2 regions of the Candidatus Photobacterium acropomis genome follow, and region 2 is predicted to be linked to the other one. Evidence: predicted binding sites of a transcription regulator. Region 2 holds the regulator's gene; the other holds the start of a gene.
The links. The regulator MetJ, encoded in region 2, represses methionine synthesis genes. The targets are predictions, from matches to a motif close to TTAGACNTNTANANGTCTAA.
Positions count from the first base shown of each region.

Region 1: metA (homoserine O-acetyltransferase MetA) is a predicted target of MetJ. The motif match lies at 2,285-2,304, and genes of this name have one in related genera.

Region 1 covers NZ_CP131609.1:760,273-768,377, forward strand. The annotation lists rRNA gene Q7657_RS10275 (23S ribosomal RNA) at 1-1,639, shown strand, start outside; rRNA gene rrf (5S ribosomal RNA) at 1,761-1,876, shown strand; tRNA gene Q7657_RS10285 (tRNA-Thr) at 1,923-1,998, shown strand; rRNA gene rrf (5S ribosomal RNA) at 2,007-2,122, shown strand; gene metA (homoserine O-acetyltransferase MetA) at 2,334-3,275, shown strand; gene Q7657_RS10300 (cation:proton antiporter) at 3,325-4,605, opposite strand; gene metH (methionine synthase) at 4,801-8,105, shown strand, end outside.
Region 2 covers NZ_CP131609.1:655,296-663,400, forward strand. The annotation lists gene priA (primosomal protein N') at 1-1,748, opposite strand, end outside; gene rpmE (50S ribosomal protein L31) at 2,017-2,229, shown strand; gene Q7657_RS09725 (malic enzyme-like NAD(P)-binding protein) at 2,446-3,693, shown strand; gene metJ (met regulon transcriptional regulator MetJ) at 3,770-4,087, opposite strand; gene Q7657_RS09735 (O-succinylhomoserine (thiol)-lyase) at 4,386-5,552, shown strand; gene Q7657_RS09740 (bifunctional aspartate kinase/homoserine dehydrogenase II) at 5,552-7,966, shown strand.

The DNA.
Region 1 (8,105 bases), 100 kb from region 2:
AACGATAAAGGGAGTGAAAAACTCCCTCGCCGGAAGATCAAGGGTTCCTGTCCAACGTTAATCGGGGCAGGGTAAGTCGACCCCTAAGGCGAGGCCGAAAGGCGTAGTCGATGGGAAACGGGTTAATATTCCCGTACTTCTTATAATTGCGATGGAGGGACGGAGAAGGCTAGGTGAGCCTGGCGACGGTTGTCCAGGTCCAAGTATGTAGGCTGATGGTTTAGGCAAATCCGGACCATCTTAAGGCTGAGATACGATGTCGAGTCACTACGGTGATGAAGTCATTGATGCCATGCTTCCGGGAAAAGCTTCTAAGCTTCAGATTATAAGGAATCGTACCCCAAACCGACACAGGTGATCAGGTAGAGAATACCAAGGCGCTTGAGAGAACTCGGGTGAAGGAACTAGGCAAAATGGTACCGTAACTTCGGGAGAAGGTACGCTCCTAGCGGTGATGAGACTTGCTCTCTAAGCTGTCGGGAGTCGCAGATACCAGGTGGCTGCAACTGTTTATTAAAAACACAGCACTGTGCAAAATCGAAAGATGACGTATACGGTGTGACGCCTGCCCGGTGCCGGAAGGTTAATTGATGGGGTTAGACTTCGGTCGAAGCTCTTGATCGAAGCCCCGGTAAACGGCGGCCGTAACTATAACGGTCCTAAGGTAGCGAAATTCCTTGTCGGGTAAGTTCCGACCTGCACGAATGGCGTAATGATGGCCACGCTGTCTCCACCCGAGACTCAGTGAAATTGAAATCGCAGTGAAGATGCTGCGTCCCCGCGGCTAGACGGAAAGACCCCGTGAACCTTTACTATAGCTTGGCACTGAACATTGACCCTACATGTGTAGGATAGGTGGGAGACTGTGAAATAATCGCGCTAGCGGTTATGGAGTCGTCCTTGAAATACCACCCTTGTATGCTTGATGTTCTAACGTCGACCCCTTATCGGGGTTACGGACAGTGCCTGGTGGGTAGTTTGACTGGGGCGGTCTCCTCCCAAAGAGTAACGGAGGAGCACGAAGGTGGGCTAATCACGGTCGGACATCGTGAGGTTAGTGCAATGGCATAAGCCCGCTTGACTGCGAGACTGACAAGTCGAGCAGGTGCGAAAGCAGGTCATAGTGATCCGGTGGTTCTGAATGGAAGGGCCATCGCTCAACGGATAAAAGGTACTCCGGGGATAACAGGCTGATACCGCCCAAGAGTTCATATCGACGGCGGTGTTTGGCACCTCGATGTCGGCTCATCACATCCTGGGGCTGAAGTCGGTCCCAAGGGTATGGCTGTTCGCCATTTAAAGTGGTACGCGAGCTGGGTTTAGAACGTCGTGAGACAGTTCGGTCCCTATCTGCCGTGGGCGTTGGATGATTGAGAGGGGCTGCTCCTAGTACGAGAGGACCGGAGTGGACGAACCGCTGGTGTTCGGGTTGTGTCGCCAGACGCATTGCCCGGTAGCTAAGTTCGGAATCGATAACCGCTGAAAGCATCTAAGCGGGAAGCGAGCCTCAAGATGAGTCATCCCTAGACCTTTAAGGTCTCTAAAGGGTTGTTGAAGACTACAACGTTGATAGGTCGGGTGTGTAAGTGCTGCGAGGCATTGAGCTAACCGATACTAATTGCCCGTGAGGCTTAACCATACAACACCCAAGGGGTTTTAATACGGACTCCAAGAACACTTGAACGTGTGTTTGAGAATCAGCTTTTCAAGATTACTTTTGCCTTCAGTTTTTAAAAAACTGAAAGTAAATAAAGAATTTGCTTGGCGACTATAGCATTATGGACCCACCTGATCCCATGCCGAACTCAGTAGTGAAACGTAATAGCGCCGATGGTAGTGTGGGGCCTCCCCATGTGAGAGTAGGACATCGCCAGGCTTTGAATTTTAGAATTTGCTAAAGCAAGTTCATAAAAGCTTTGTGTGCTGGTATGGCTCAGTTGGTAGAGCGCACCCTTGGTAAGGGTGAGGTCCCCAGTTCAAATCTGGGTACTAGCACCATTAATTTGTTTAGCGACCATAGCACAGCGGTCCCACCTGATCCCATGCCGAACTCAGAAGTGAAACGTTGTAGCGCCGATGGTAGTGTGGGGCCTCCCCATGTGAGAGTAGGACATCGCTAAATCTCTTTCTAAAACCCAGCCTATGGCTGGGTTTTTTCGTTTCTAGCTCTTGCTTTTTTACCTTTAATTACTTCTTTAGTTTTTTGTTCTTTCTTTATTCGCGTATTGACTCTGTTATTCTTTCGTTATGAACTTGCGTCTATTTGATTTTTTCTATAACTTGAATGGAAGTTTAGATGGCTAAAAATCTTATGTGGAAAGGAGTCAACAAAGATGCCAATAAAAATACCTGATCGCTTACCTGCTACTGATATTCTACGTAGTGAAAATATCTTTGTGATGACAGAGAAGCGTGCTGCGAGTCAGGGGATCCGTCCATTGAAGGTGTTATTGTTGAATTTAATGCCAAAGAAAATTGAGACGGAAACACAATTTCTACGTTTATTATCCAATAGCCCGCTGCAAGTGGATGTTGAGTTACTGCGTATTGATAATCGACCAACAAAGAATACGCCGAAAGAGCATTTAGACACTTTTTACCGTCAGTTTGAGATGGTAAAAAATCGTAACTTTGATGGCTTGATAGTGACAGGCGCTCCGCTTGGTTTAGTGCAATTTGAAGATGTTTTGTATTGGGAAGAAATTCAAATCATCATGAATTGGGCGAGGGATCATGTGACATCAACGATGTTTGTTTGTTGGGCGGCACAAGCAGGTTTAAAGCTGTTGTATGATTTGCCTAAACGGACTCGAAAAGAGAAGCTTTCGGGGGTTTATCAACATCGCATTCATGATAATCATCACCCTATCTTGCGTGGTTTTGATGATACATTTTTTGCTCCTCACTCTCGTTATGCCGACTTTTCTCCAGAGTATTTAACTCAGCATACGGATCTGGATATTTTAGCAACTTCAGAGGTTGCAGGGGTGTATTTAGCGGCAACTAAAGATAAGCGTAATGTGTTTGTGACAGGTCATCCTGAGTATGATGTAGATACGCTACATAATGAATTTGTGCGTGATACTGAGCAAGGTATGGAGCCTGCAGTTCCTGTAAATTATTACCCTGATAATGAGCCATCAAATCCACCGATTGCCAGCTGGCGCAGCCATGGACATTTACTCTTTAGTAATTGGTTGAATTATTGTGTTTACCAGCAAACGCCATATGATTTGGATCACTTCTCTGAAGATAGTTTCACTAAAGATGAATAATAAAAAAGCCTGCGTGATATGCAGGCTTTTTTGTCTCGGTACGTATGAGTTACTTATTCTGTAGTTCCCATACTTTGGCTTTTTCAATTAATGGTGTGATTGTTGAACCTTGGATAAGAATAGAGAACACCACTACAGCATAAGTCATTACTAGGATGATCTCGCGTACATCAATGCCTTTTTCTGGGATCACCATAACCCCAGCTGGAATAGCCATCGCCATCGCTAGGGCTAAGCCGCCGCGTAAGCCACCCCATGTTAGGATTTTCACTGACATTGGGTTGTATTGACGGTAACGGCTAAAGCCTAAGTAAGGGAGCTGAATACTTAAGTAACGGCTAACTAAAACAAGTGGGATGGCAATTGCCATTAGAACCCAGTCTTCTTGGTGGAAGCTGAAGTCAAGCATGGTCATACCGATCAATAGGAACAACACACCATTTAAGAACTCATCAACTAATTCCCAGAAGTGATCGAGGTGCTCTTCACTTTCTTTGGAAAAACCAATGTAGCGAGTCCAGTTACCAATCATGATACCCGATACCACCATTGCTAATGGACCTGATACATGGATAACTTCTGCAAAAGCATAGCCTGCGCTTGGAATACCTATGGTGAGTAGTAGCTCCATTGAGTGATCGTTGGTTGAGCTAATAAGGTAGTGGAAAATAAGGCCAAGAATGAAACCGTAGGCAATGCCGCCAATTGCTTCTTGGAGGAATAGCTGAGTGACACCCATTACAGTTGGTGCTGTATCACCAAAAGCAATGGTAAACATAGTGACGAAGATGACTAAGCCAAAGCCGTCATTAAATAAAGACTCGCCCTCGATTTGAGTAGAAATACGACGAGGCGCATTCATTTTCTTAACGATGGCTAATACTGCTATTGGGTCGGTTGGTGAAATTAAAGCACCGAAGAGTAAACAGTAGATCAGATCAAGCTGAATGCCGATTAACTGACAAATTCCCCATAAACTGAAACCAATAAAGAAGGTTGAGAAAAGCGTGGCACCCAGTGCTAAAACAGTGATTTCCCATTTCTGATCTTCTAAGTGAGGGAGTTTAATACCTAACCCGCCTGCAAAAAGTAGAAAGCCTAAAATACCTTTTAGTAGGAAATCTTCGAAGTTGATTTTGCTGATTTGTGTTGCAGCAATATCTTCAAGGTGGAACCAACCATTGTGACCGGCAATGATGATCAACAGTGACAGGATCAATGAGCCTGCTGTGATGGCTATGGTGGTTTGCATTTTACCTATTTTACTGTTTACAAAAGCAATAAGCATTGCTGCTGCAGCCAGAAAGCAGAGCGTGCTATAGACCGACATGCGTGACCTCTAGATTGGTTAAGTTGTTAGGAAATTTGTGACGAAATAGTAAAACCATCAGATCTGAATGGCTACTGATAATTTGTTTTATTTTGAAATGCTTTTGTTGTCGAAATTATCTTTAGCTTTCTTTATCACGAATTGAAGTGTGGTAGGATGTTACAAAGCTGTAATGGATTATAAGGATGTAATGTAGTGTTAAACAGCAAGGAATTACTGCATAAGCGGTTAGAGCAGCAAATATTGATCATCGATGGTGGCATGGGCACCATGATCCAAGGTTATAAACTTGAAGAAGAGGATTATCGCGGTCAGCGCTTTGCTGATTGGCACTCTGATCTGAAAGGCAATAATGATCTTCTGGTTTTAACTCAGCCTCAACTTATTAAAGATATTCACCTTTCCTACCTTGAAGCTGGGGCGGATATTTTAGAAACCAACACCTTTAATGCAACAACCATTGCCATGGCGGATTACGACATGGAATCGTTGAGTGCTGAAATCAACTTTGAAGCCGCGCGTCTTGCTCGTGCTGCTGCTGATGAATGGACAGCAAAAACACCTGATAAACCGCGTTATGTTGCCGGTGTGTTAGGTCCAACCAACCGTACTTGTTCTATCTCGCCTGATGTTAACGATCCTGGTTATCGTAATGTCTCTTTTGACGAGCTTGTTGAAGCCTATTCTGAATCAACCCGTGCGCTTATTAAGGGCGGCTCGGATCTGATTTTGATTGAAACTATCTTTGATACATTGAACGCTAAGGCCTGTGCATTTGCCGTTGATTGCGTGTTTGAAGAAATGGGCATCATACTTCCTGTTATGATCTCAGGCACTATCACCGATGCGTCAGGACGTACCCTTTCAGGTCAAACTACCGAGGCGTTTTATAACTCATTACGTCACATTAAACCGCTCTCTTTTGGTTTGAACTGTGCGCTTGGTCCTGATGAGCTTCGTCCTTATGTTGAAGAGCTTTCTCGTATTTCTGAAACCTATGTTTCAGCTCACCCGAATGCGGGTTTACCAAATGCGTTTGGTGAATATGATCTTTCTCCTGAAGAGATGGCAGAACACGTTAAAGAGTGGGCTGAAAGCGGCTTTTTAAATTTGATTGGTGGTTGTTGTGGTACGACGCCTGAGCATATTCGCCAAATGGCGCAAGCGGTTGAAAATGTAAAACCACGTGCCTTACCTGATATCAATGTAGCGTGTCGTTTATCTGGGTTAGAGCCATTAACCATTGAAAAAGAAACCCTCTTTGTGAACGTCGGTGAGCGTACAAACGTCACGGGCTCTGCGCGTTTTAAACGTTTGATCAAAGAAGAGCTATATGACGAAGCATTAGATGTTGCACGCCAGCAAGTCGAGAATGGTGCCCAAATCATCGATATTAATATGGATGAAGGCATGCTTGATGCCGAAGCGTGCATGGTACGATTTTTAAATCTGTGTGCGTCTGAGCCAGAAATTTCTAAAGTGCCAATCATGGTCGATTCTTCTAAGTGGGAAGTGATTGAGGCTGGTCTGAAATGTATTCAAGGTAAGGGGATTGTTAACTCCATTTCGCTTAAAGAAGGCAAAGAGAAATTTGTTGAGCAGGCGAAATTGATCCGTCGTTATGGTGCTGCGGTTATCGTGATGGCGTTTGATGAAGTCGGTCAGGCTGAAACCCGTGAACGTAAACTGGAAATTTGTACCAAAGCCTATCGTATCTTAGTAGATGAAGTTGGTTTCCCACCAGAAGACATTATTTTCGATCCGAATATTTTCGCTGTAGCTACAGGTATTGAAGAGCACAATAACTATGCGGTGGATTTCATTGAAGCCGTTGCTGATATTAAACGAGATCTGCCGTATGCGATGATTTCGGGTGGCGTATCTAATGTTTCTTTCTCCTTCCGTGGCAATAACTATGTCCGTGAAGCTATTCACGCTGTGTTCCTTTATCACTGTTTCAAAAACGGCATGGATATGGGGATCGTTAACGCAGGCCAGCTTGAGATCTACGATAACGTTCCAGATAAGTTGCGAGAAGCGGTAGAAGATGTGGTGCTTAACCGTCGTAATGATGGAACAGAGCGCCTGTTAGATATTGCTGCTGAATATGCAGATAAAGGTGTAGGCAAAGAAGAAGATGCATCTGCGCTTGAGTGGCGAACGTGGGCGGTAGAAAAGCGTTTAGAACATGCGCTTGTTAAAGGGATCACTGAGTTTATTGTTCAAGATACAGAAGAAGCTCGTGTAAATGCGACTAAACCGTTAGAGGTGATCGAAGGCCCTTTAATGGATGGCATGAACGTGGTCGGTGATCTGTTTGGCGAAGGGAAGATGTTCTTACCACAGGTGGTGAAATCAGCCCGTGTAATGAAACAAGCCGTAGCCCATTTAGAACCTTTTATTAATGCTGAAAAACAAGCTGGCTCATCGAACGGGAAGATCTTATTGGCAACAGTAAAAGGCGATGTTCACGATATTGGTAAGAACATTGTTGGCGTGGTATTGCAGTGTAATAACTATGAGATCATTGATCTTGGTGTCATGGTGCCTTGCGAAAAGATCTTAAAAGTTGCTCAAGAAGAAAACGTCGACATTATCGGTCTATCGGGTTTGATCACTCCATCACTGGATGAAATGGTGCATGTTGCCAAAGAGATGGAGCGTTTAGGCTTTGATCTACCATTATTGATTGGTGGTGCTACCACTTCTAAAGCACACACAGCAGTGAAAATTGAGCAGAACTACAATCAGCCTGTGGTATACGTAAATAACGCGTCACGTGCGGTAGGTGTGTGCTCTTCATTGTTATCAGATACATTGAAGCCGGGGTTTGTTGAAAAGCTGCAAGCTGATTATGACATTGTACGTGAACAGCATGCGCGTAAGCGTCCACGTACTAAGCCTGTTACTTTAGAAAAAGCACGTGCTAATAAAGTGGCGATTGATTGGGATGCGTATACACCGCCAGTGCCAGTTAAACCGGGTATTCATGTTTTCGATGACTTTGATATTGCAACACTACGTAATTATATAGATTGGACGCCATTCTTTATGACATGGTCGTTAGTAGGAAAATATCCGAAGATCTTTGAACATGAAGAAGTGGGTGAAGAAGCGAAACGTTTATTTGCTGATGCTAATGAGTTGCTTGATCGTGTTGAGAACGAAGGCTTATTAAAAGCGCGTGGTATGTGTGGTTTGTTCCCTGCGGCAAGCGTTGGGGATGATATTGAAGTATACACCGATGAATCACGTACCGAAGTTGCCACCGTGCTGCATAATTTGCGTCAGCAAACAGAGAAACCTAAAGGCTTTAACTACTGTATTTCCGATTATATTGCGCCAAAAGGATCGGGCAAACTCGATTGGATTGGCGCCTTTGCGGTTACAGGTGGTATTGGTGAGCGTGAGTTGGCGGACGAGTATAAAGCCCAAGGTGATGACTATAATGCCATCATGATCCAAGCCGTTGCCGATCGTTTAGCAGAAGCGTTCGCTGA
Region 2 (8,105 bases):
CCCGCTACTTGAATAAAAAGCTGTGCTAAACGCTCTGATGCACGAAAATCATTACTAAACAGCGCACTATCGACATCAATTAAGGCGACCAATGTGACATTCGGAAAGTGGTGACCTTTCGCCAGCATTTGGGTACCGATCAGAATTTGGTATTCGTTATTTTTGATCGCTTCAAGGTAGTTTTCTAACGCCCCTTTACGACGGGTACTATCGCGATCAATACGCACGGTCTTAAATTCAGGAAACAGGGTTGCTAATTGATTTTCAAGTTGCTCAGTACCTACACCAACAGGCAGCAATTGGGTTGAGCCACATTGTTCACATTGCGGCATGATAGGGCGCTGTGTTGCACAGTGGTGGCAGCGTAATTCCCCCGACTGTTGATGTAAGGTGTAGTACGCATCACAACGAGGACATTCTGCAATCCAGCCACATTCGTGACACATCATCGCTGGCGAGAAACCTCTGCGATTAAGAAATAACATCACTTGATTGCCTGCATTTAAATGTTTTCGCATCTCGGCAATCAGTGGTGCAGACAATCCCGCATCAAGGTATAGGCCTTTGACATCAATCACCCCATGACGCGCTAATTGAGCATTACCCGCACGTTTGGTCAGGGTTAAATGATGATATTTTGCGGTTTTCGCATTATGTAAGGTTTCCAGTGCTGGCGTTGCAGAGCCTAATACAACTGGAATGTTTTCTTTGTTAGCGCGCATCACGGCTAAATCGCGGGCATGGTAGCGCAGGCTATCTTGTTGTTTGTAAGAGGCGTCATGCTCTTCATCGACAATGATGATGCCTAAGTTGGCAAATGGGGTGAATAATGCTGAGCGAGTACCAATGATGATCCCGGCTTGGTTATCACGACCAGCGAGCCATGCCGCCATACGCTCGCTGTCGTTGAGCCCTGAGTGCACTGTCTCTAGTGGCACATTGAAGCGACGACGAAAGCGGTTAATCGTCTGCGGGGTTAGGCCGATTTCTGGCACTAGAATAAGGGCTTGTTTACCTGCCGCCAGTACAGGCTCTAACAAGTTAAGATAAACTTCGGTTTTGCCTGAGCCTGTGACACCTTGAAGTAGATAACAACCAAAATTCGGATTGCTGTTAACGGTGGCAATTGCTAAGGCTTGCTCTTCATTTAAGCGCGGTTTTTCTTCTGTAACTGCAAAGTTCTGGTGCCAATTTTTATCTTTTTGCTGCTGTTGTTGCTCGATAATCCAGCCCTTATTGCTAACAGCTTTTAAGGTTGCAGAGCTGACATCTTCATTTAATAAGCTGTCATGACTCACAGGACCATTTTGTAATAAACGCAGTAGCTGAGCTTGTTTGGGAGCACGGGTGAGACCGTTAAGCGGTTGTGCTTTACCTGCTTCCGTTAGTGCCCAAAATTTTAACGTCGCTTGTGATGCTTCACGCCCTTTACGTAGCAGCGCAGGCATGGCATTGGCAAGGGTGTCACCAAGTGGATATTGATAGTATTGGCTTGCCCATTTAAGCAAATCGAATAATGGCGGCATCCATAGCGGTGCTTTATCAATGACTTTCTGTACGGCTTTGAGTTGCTCGAGTGGAAAGTCGGAATGATCGGTCAGTGCTGTCACAATCCCTATTAATCGCTGGCGACCAAATGGCACCTGTACACGTCCTCCGATCACAGGCATGTCATCAGATTTAATTAGATAATCAAAGGTTTTATCTAGCGGAACAGGAAGGGCCACACGGGCGATGTTTGGGATCATAATCTACTGCAGTCATTGAGCGTGTAGTGAATAATACCAGACCGAGTGAAACTCGATAAGCCTTGTTAAGAACGAGAAGGGGAAGTTGTCTAAGATCAGAGAAGAAATACAGCGCTGAAAAAGCCTTCTCTCTGTTGATCTCCGTGAGATGATTGATTATTATACGCCGCCTGATTTGTCGCATAATGTGGCAAGATATTTTTTAACGACGTGTGGTGCCCGGCTTTGGATCGGGAGAGCGACACGGCCTTAATTTTGAGGTTATCCCATGAAACAAGGTATTCACCCAGAGTACACAGCAGTAAACGCACGTTGTTCTTGTGGCAACACTTTCGTATTTAACTCTACTATGGGTAAAGACATCAACCTTGATGTATGCGACAAGTGTCACCCATTCTACACTGGTAAGCAACGTCAAGTTAGCTCTGGTGGTCGTATCGACAAATTCAACAAGCGTTTCGGTGCGCTTTCTAGCAAGTAATCATTTGCCAGATGAATTTAGAAAAAAGGGATGCGTAAGCATCCCTTTTTTTATGTCTTTATAAAATACTCTTGGTATAACTGTTACTTAAATGTATTACTCTTGTTCTTCGTGAGCTGGGAAATTGATACTTAATGGCATATTATTTAATAACAAATACGAATTACACATGTAGTTTGCCATTATAAATGTCAGCGCTGAGGCTCAAATATCACTATGACTGAAGACTTCCGTCAACAAGCTCTCGATTACCACTCACTTCCTGTCCCAGGGAAAATTTCTGTTGAACTGACCAAGCCTGCTAATACGGTTAATGATCTTGCGCTCGCATATAGCCCAGGTGTGGCTGAGCCCGTAAGAGAAATCGCCCAAGATGCTGATAACGTCTATAAGTACACAGCGAAAGGCAATATGGTTGCGGTGATCACCAATGGTACTGCGATTTTAGGTTTAGGTAATTTAGGCCCACTGGCTTCTAAACCTGTTATGGAAGGAAAATCGCTACTGTTTAAACGTTTTGCCGGTATTGATTCGATTGATATTGAAGTCAAGCATCGCACGATTGATGAGTTCGTTGATACGGTGGCTAATATTGCTGACACGTTTGGCGGTATTAACTTAGAAGATATTAAAGCGCCAGACTGTTTTGAGATCGAGCAACGCTTAATTGAGCGCTGCAATGTCCCTGTCTTTCATGATGATCAACATGGTACTGCCATTGTTACAGCGGCAGGTATGCTAAATGCATTAGAGCTTCAAGGAAAAACGATCGGTGAAGCTGTGATTGTGTGTTTAGGCGCAGGCGCAGCAGCGATTGCTTGTATGGAGCTACTTATTAAGTGCGGCGCGCAGCGTGAGAAAATCTACATGCTGGATCGCAAAGGGGTCATTCATACCCGTCGTGATGACATTAATGAATACAAACAGCTGTTTGCCAATAATACTGATAAGCGCACCTTAGAAGATGTGATTGCAGGCGCTGATATTTTCGTTGGCGTATCAGGACCGGACTTATTAGCTCCTGAAGCTCTGGCATTAATGGCTGAAAACCCGATTGTGTTTGCGTGTTCAAACCCCGATCCTGAAATTAAGCCTGCATTGGCACATCAAGTTCGGCAAGACTTAATTATGGGAACAGGGCGCTCTGATTATCCTAATCAGGTGAATAATGTTTTATGTTTTCCGTTTATTTTCCGTGGTGCATTAGATGTGCGTGCGAGCCAAATTAATGATGAAATGAAGTTGGCGGCGGTAAACGCAATTCGTGAATTAGCGAAAGAGCCAGTACCGCAATCGGTATTGGATGCATCTGGTGTATCGCACTTAGCATTTGGGCGAGAGTATATTATTCCAAAGCCAATGGATCCGCGTTTATTACCTCGGGTTGCAAAAGCGGTAGCACAAGCGGCGATTGACTCAGGTGTTGCACGTATTGAAATGCCAATGGGTTACATGGAAGTGTAGTTCAGCAACTCGCTATTTTAATAAATAAAAACCAGCCATGCAGCTGGTTTTTTAGTATACATAGTCAGTAATGAAATTATTCATTAATGTCGTCGTAGCTGATCCCCATTTCATCCATTAGCGCTTTCGCTTCTGCGGGTAGATCATCTGGGCGATCTTTACGAATATCGTCATCCGTTGGTAATGGCTGACCTGTGTAAGCATGAAGGAAAGCTTCACAAAGTAGCTCACTATTGGTCGCGTGGCGTAGGTTGTTCACCTGACGACGAGTACGTTCATCAGTAAGAATTTTAAGCACCTTCAATGGAATCGAAACAGTAATTTTCTTTACTTGTTCGTTTTTCTTACCGTGTTCTGCGTAAGGGCTAATATATTCGCCATTCCACTCAGCCATGTTTTACCTTCTCAGCGATATTGGGTTAATGATGTGGTAACAGGAGCGACACCCTCTGTTAGCAACGGGATTGTAGGGCGGCGATATTACGTCAACATCGCGGTTTTGTCCCGTATTGAACAGAAAAATAACACTAAGGTGAGCACTGTTTTTTTGTTATGGCTGAATTTTAGCGGGATTTACCGCCATAAGCAAAGACATATAGACGTCTAGATGTGTTGACGTCTTGTTTTGTTGTGGTTAAAGTTGTTATAAATTTATTATTTGGGATCAAGCCTCCCCGACAAGGAATGTTATTATGAGTGATAAGCGACTGGCGACAATTGCAGTGAGAACAGGCATCGATAGTGATTCACAGTACCATGCTGTCGTCCCACCGATTTATTTAACATCGACCTATAGCTTTCCTGCTTTTGGGGAAGTGCCACAATATGATTATTCTCGCTCAGGTAACCCAACCCGTAATACGCTTGCTGATGCATTAAGTGAATTAGAAGGCGGTGCTGGTGGCGTGGTGACCAGTTGTGGTACGGCGGCAATGAATTTATTGGTAACGGCATTACTTGGCCCAGATGACTTAATTGTGGCTCCTCATGATTGTTATGGTGGCACCTACCGTTTATTTAATACTCGCGCTAATAAAGGTGACTTTAAGGTCGAGTTTGTCGATCAGTCCGATCAAGAAGTACTGGCTGCTGCGTTAGCGAAAAAGCCGAAATTAATCTGGGTTGAAACTCCATCAAACCCTCTAGTGCGTGTGGTTGATATCACCGCACTGTGTCAGCAAGCCAAAGAAGTTGGTTGCTTAGTCGCCGTGGATAACACCTTCCTTTCTCCTTTACTGCAACAGCCTATCGCACTAGGTGCAGATTTTGTTGTGCATTCAACCACTAAATACCTTAACGGACACTCAGATGTGGTCGGTGGTGTGTTGATCTCTAAAGATGCCGATGTTGCAGAAAATATCGCATGGTGGGCAAACTGTATTGGTGCGACTGGAGCCCCATTTGATGCTTACTTAACCTTGCGTGGACTAAGAACGTTAGCACCACGAATGAGAATGCATGAAGAAAATGGTGTGGCAGTGCTGGGGTATTTACAACAGCAAGCTATGGTTGGGACGATTTATCACCCAAGTTTGCCATCGCACCCAGGACACGATATTGCCAAGCGTCAGCAAAAAGGCTTTGGCTCAATGATGAGTTTTGAATTCGCGGGTAGCCAAGCGCAGTTGGAAGTGTTCGTGAAAGAATTAAAACTGTTTTCATTGGCAGAATCATTAGGTGGAACAGAGAGTTTAATTGCCCATCCATCAAGCATGACTCACCGTGCAATGTCTGATGAAGCACAAGCAGAAGCGGGTATTTCGACGTCACTGTTACGTCTTTCTGTTGGCTTAGAAGATCCCCGTGACTTGGTGGCAGATTTAGAGCAAGCCTTTAATCTGGCTGCGGAGGCGCATTAATGACTCAAGCATCACGCCAATTACATAAATTTGGGGGTAGTAGCTTAGCTGATCCTGAGTGCTATCGCCGAGTGGCTGATATTCTTGCTGAATATTCAGATACTAATGATCTCATTGTGGTATCGGCAGCAGGAAAAACGACTAACCAATTAATATTATGGCTAGAGCAATTAGAGATAGATGGACGTCAAGCACATGAAACCTTGTTGTCGCTTCGCAGCTATCAGCAACAACTTATTGAAGCCTTAATTGTTCAACCAACAGCTGAATTATTGATCCAACAGTTGCATGATGATTTAGCTACCATTGCCCGCTATGGTGAAAGTGCTATTAACCGAGCAGAGCGGAGTACGATCCAAGGTTTTGGTGAGGTGTGGTCTGCTCGCTTATTAGCAGCACTTTTGAGCCAACGTGATCTTGCGGCAAAATATTTGGATTCTCGTTTATTTTTACGAGCAGAGCACGCTGCACAACCTGAAGTGGATAGCCGAGCTTCAAAACCATTACTCCAACAGCAAATTGCACAACATAACCATCATCGTTTAGTGATCACCGGGTTTATGGCACAAAATACCCAAGGTGAAACCGTTTTATTAGGTCGCAATGGTTCTGACTATTCAGCGACGATCATCGGTGCGTTAGCTGATGTTGTAAAAGTAACGATCTGGAGTGATGTTGCTGGGGTGTACAGTGCCGATCCTCGCAAAGTGAATGATGCGTGTTTATTGCCTTTGCTAAGACTAGATGAAGCTAATGAGTTAGCCCGTTTGGCTGCTCCCGTATTGCATAGCCGCACTTTACAGCCAGTAGCACAAAGTGCGATTGATTTGATGCTGCGTTGTAGCCATCAACCAGAATCAGGTTCAACCCGAGTTGAACGCGTATTAGCTTCAGGGCGTGGCGCTAAGATTGTTTCTTCATTAGATGATGTGTGTCTCATTGAGGTTGATGTTCCTCGTGGGATGGATGTTGAGCATGTGCAAGAAGATCTTGAACGTTTACTTTCACGTCATCAGTTAGTCCCACTGGCACAGAGCCTTGAGCTGAGTAAAGGCCGTATTATGCTGGCTTATACTCATGAAGTCGTCAATGGGGTACTTAGCTTGCTGCAAGACAGTGGTATGCCTGCCGAATTACGTTTACGTGAAGGTTTCTCAATGGTGGCTGCTGTGGGAGCAGGGGTGACCAATAATCCTATTCATTGCCATGGCTTTTATCAGCAGTTAAAAGGCTTGCCTGTAGAGTTTATGACTGAAGCAGAATCTGGGTTGAGTCTGGTTGCTGTACTACGTCAGGTTGAAACAGAGCCGTTAGTTAAAGGTATTCACCAAGCATTATTTCAAGCACAAAAGCGTGTTGGTTTAGTGCTCTGTGGTAAAGGCAATATTGGCAGCCGCTGGCTAGAATTGTTTGAGCGAGAAAAAGCTGCGCTAGAAAAACGTCACGGCATTAGTTTTACCTTGATTGGCGTGTTAGATAGTCGTCGTCAATGGGTTAACTTTGATGGCATTGAGCCACAATTAGCATTAACTCAATTTGAGCAAGAAGCGATTGAATATCAAGATGATGAGCTCTTCTCTCAGATTGCTAATGCTGATTATGACGATGTGATAGTCCTTGATGTGACTGCAAGTTGTGAGTTATCAAAACGCTACCCTGAAATTGCCGAGCATGGTTTGCATTTGATTTCTGCTAATAAAGTTGCGGGCTCGGCAAGTAGCCAAGACTACCATGCAGTGATTGACGCCTTTGCTAAAAGTAGTCGTCATTGGCTTTATAACGCAACTGTTGGCGCAGGATTGCCGGTGAATCATACCGTCCGTGATTTACGTGAAAGCGGTGATCAGATCATTGCGGTATCCGGTATTTTCTCGGGCACACTGTCATGGCTGTTTCAGCAATATGATGGCAGTGTGCCTTTTTCTGAATTGGTCGAGCAAGCGTGGCAGCAAGGCTTAACTGAGCCGGATCCTCGACATGATTTAGATGGCAGTGATGTGATGCGTAAGCTGGTGATCCTTGCTCGTGAATCAGGTCTTGATATTGAGCCTGAACATGTGAAAGTAGAAAGCTTAGTGCCTGAAGCGTTGGCTTTGCTGCCTGTTGAACAGTTTTTTGAACAAGCGGCTTTGTTAGATGAAATCCTCGCTGAGCGCTTAGAAAGCGCCCGTGAGGAAGAGAAGGTATTACGTTATGTGGCGCGCTTAGATCGTCACGGTAAAGCCCATGTAGGAGTTGAGGCATTAGCTCAAGAGCATGCGTTAGCGAATTTACTGCCTTGCGATAATATCTTTGCGATTGAAAGCCATTGGTATCGCGATAACCCATTAGTGATCCGAGGCCCTGGTGCTGGGCGCGATGTTACCGCTGGAGCATTGTTATCAGATATTAACCGCTTAGCTTCTCTACTTTAACCGTGACATATCATAGTTAGAAGCACTTAACAGAAAGCCTGCACCAGCAGGCTTTTTTGTGCGCTTTATTTATCGTAAATAGCAATGAACGCCTATTAATAAATGACATAAAAAAACCGCCGTAAAAACGGCGGTTTAT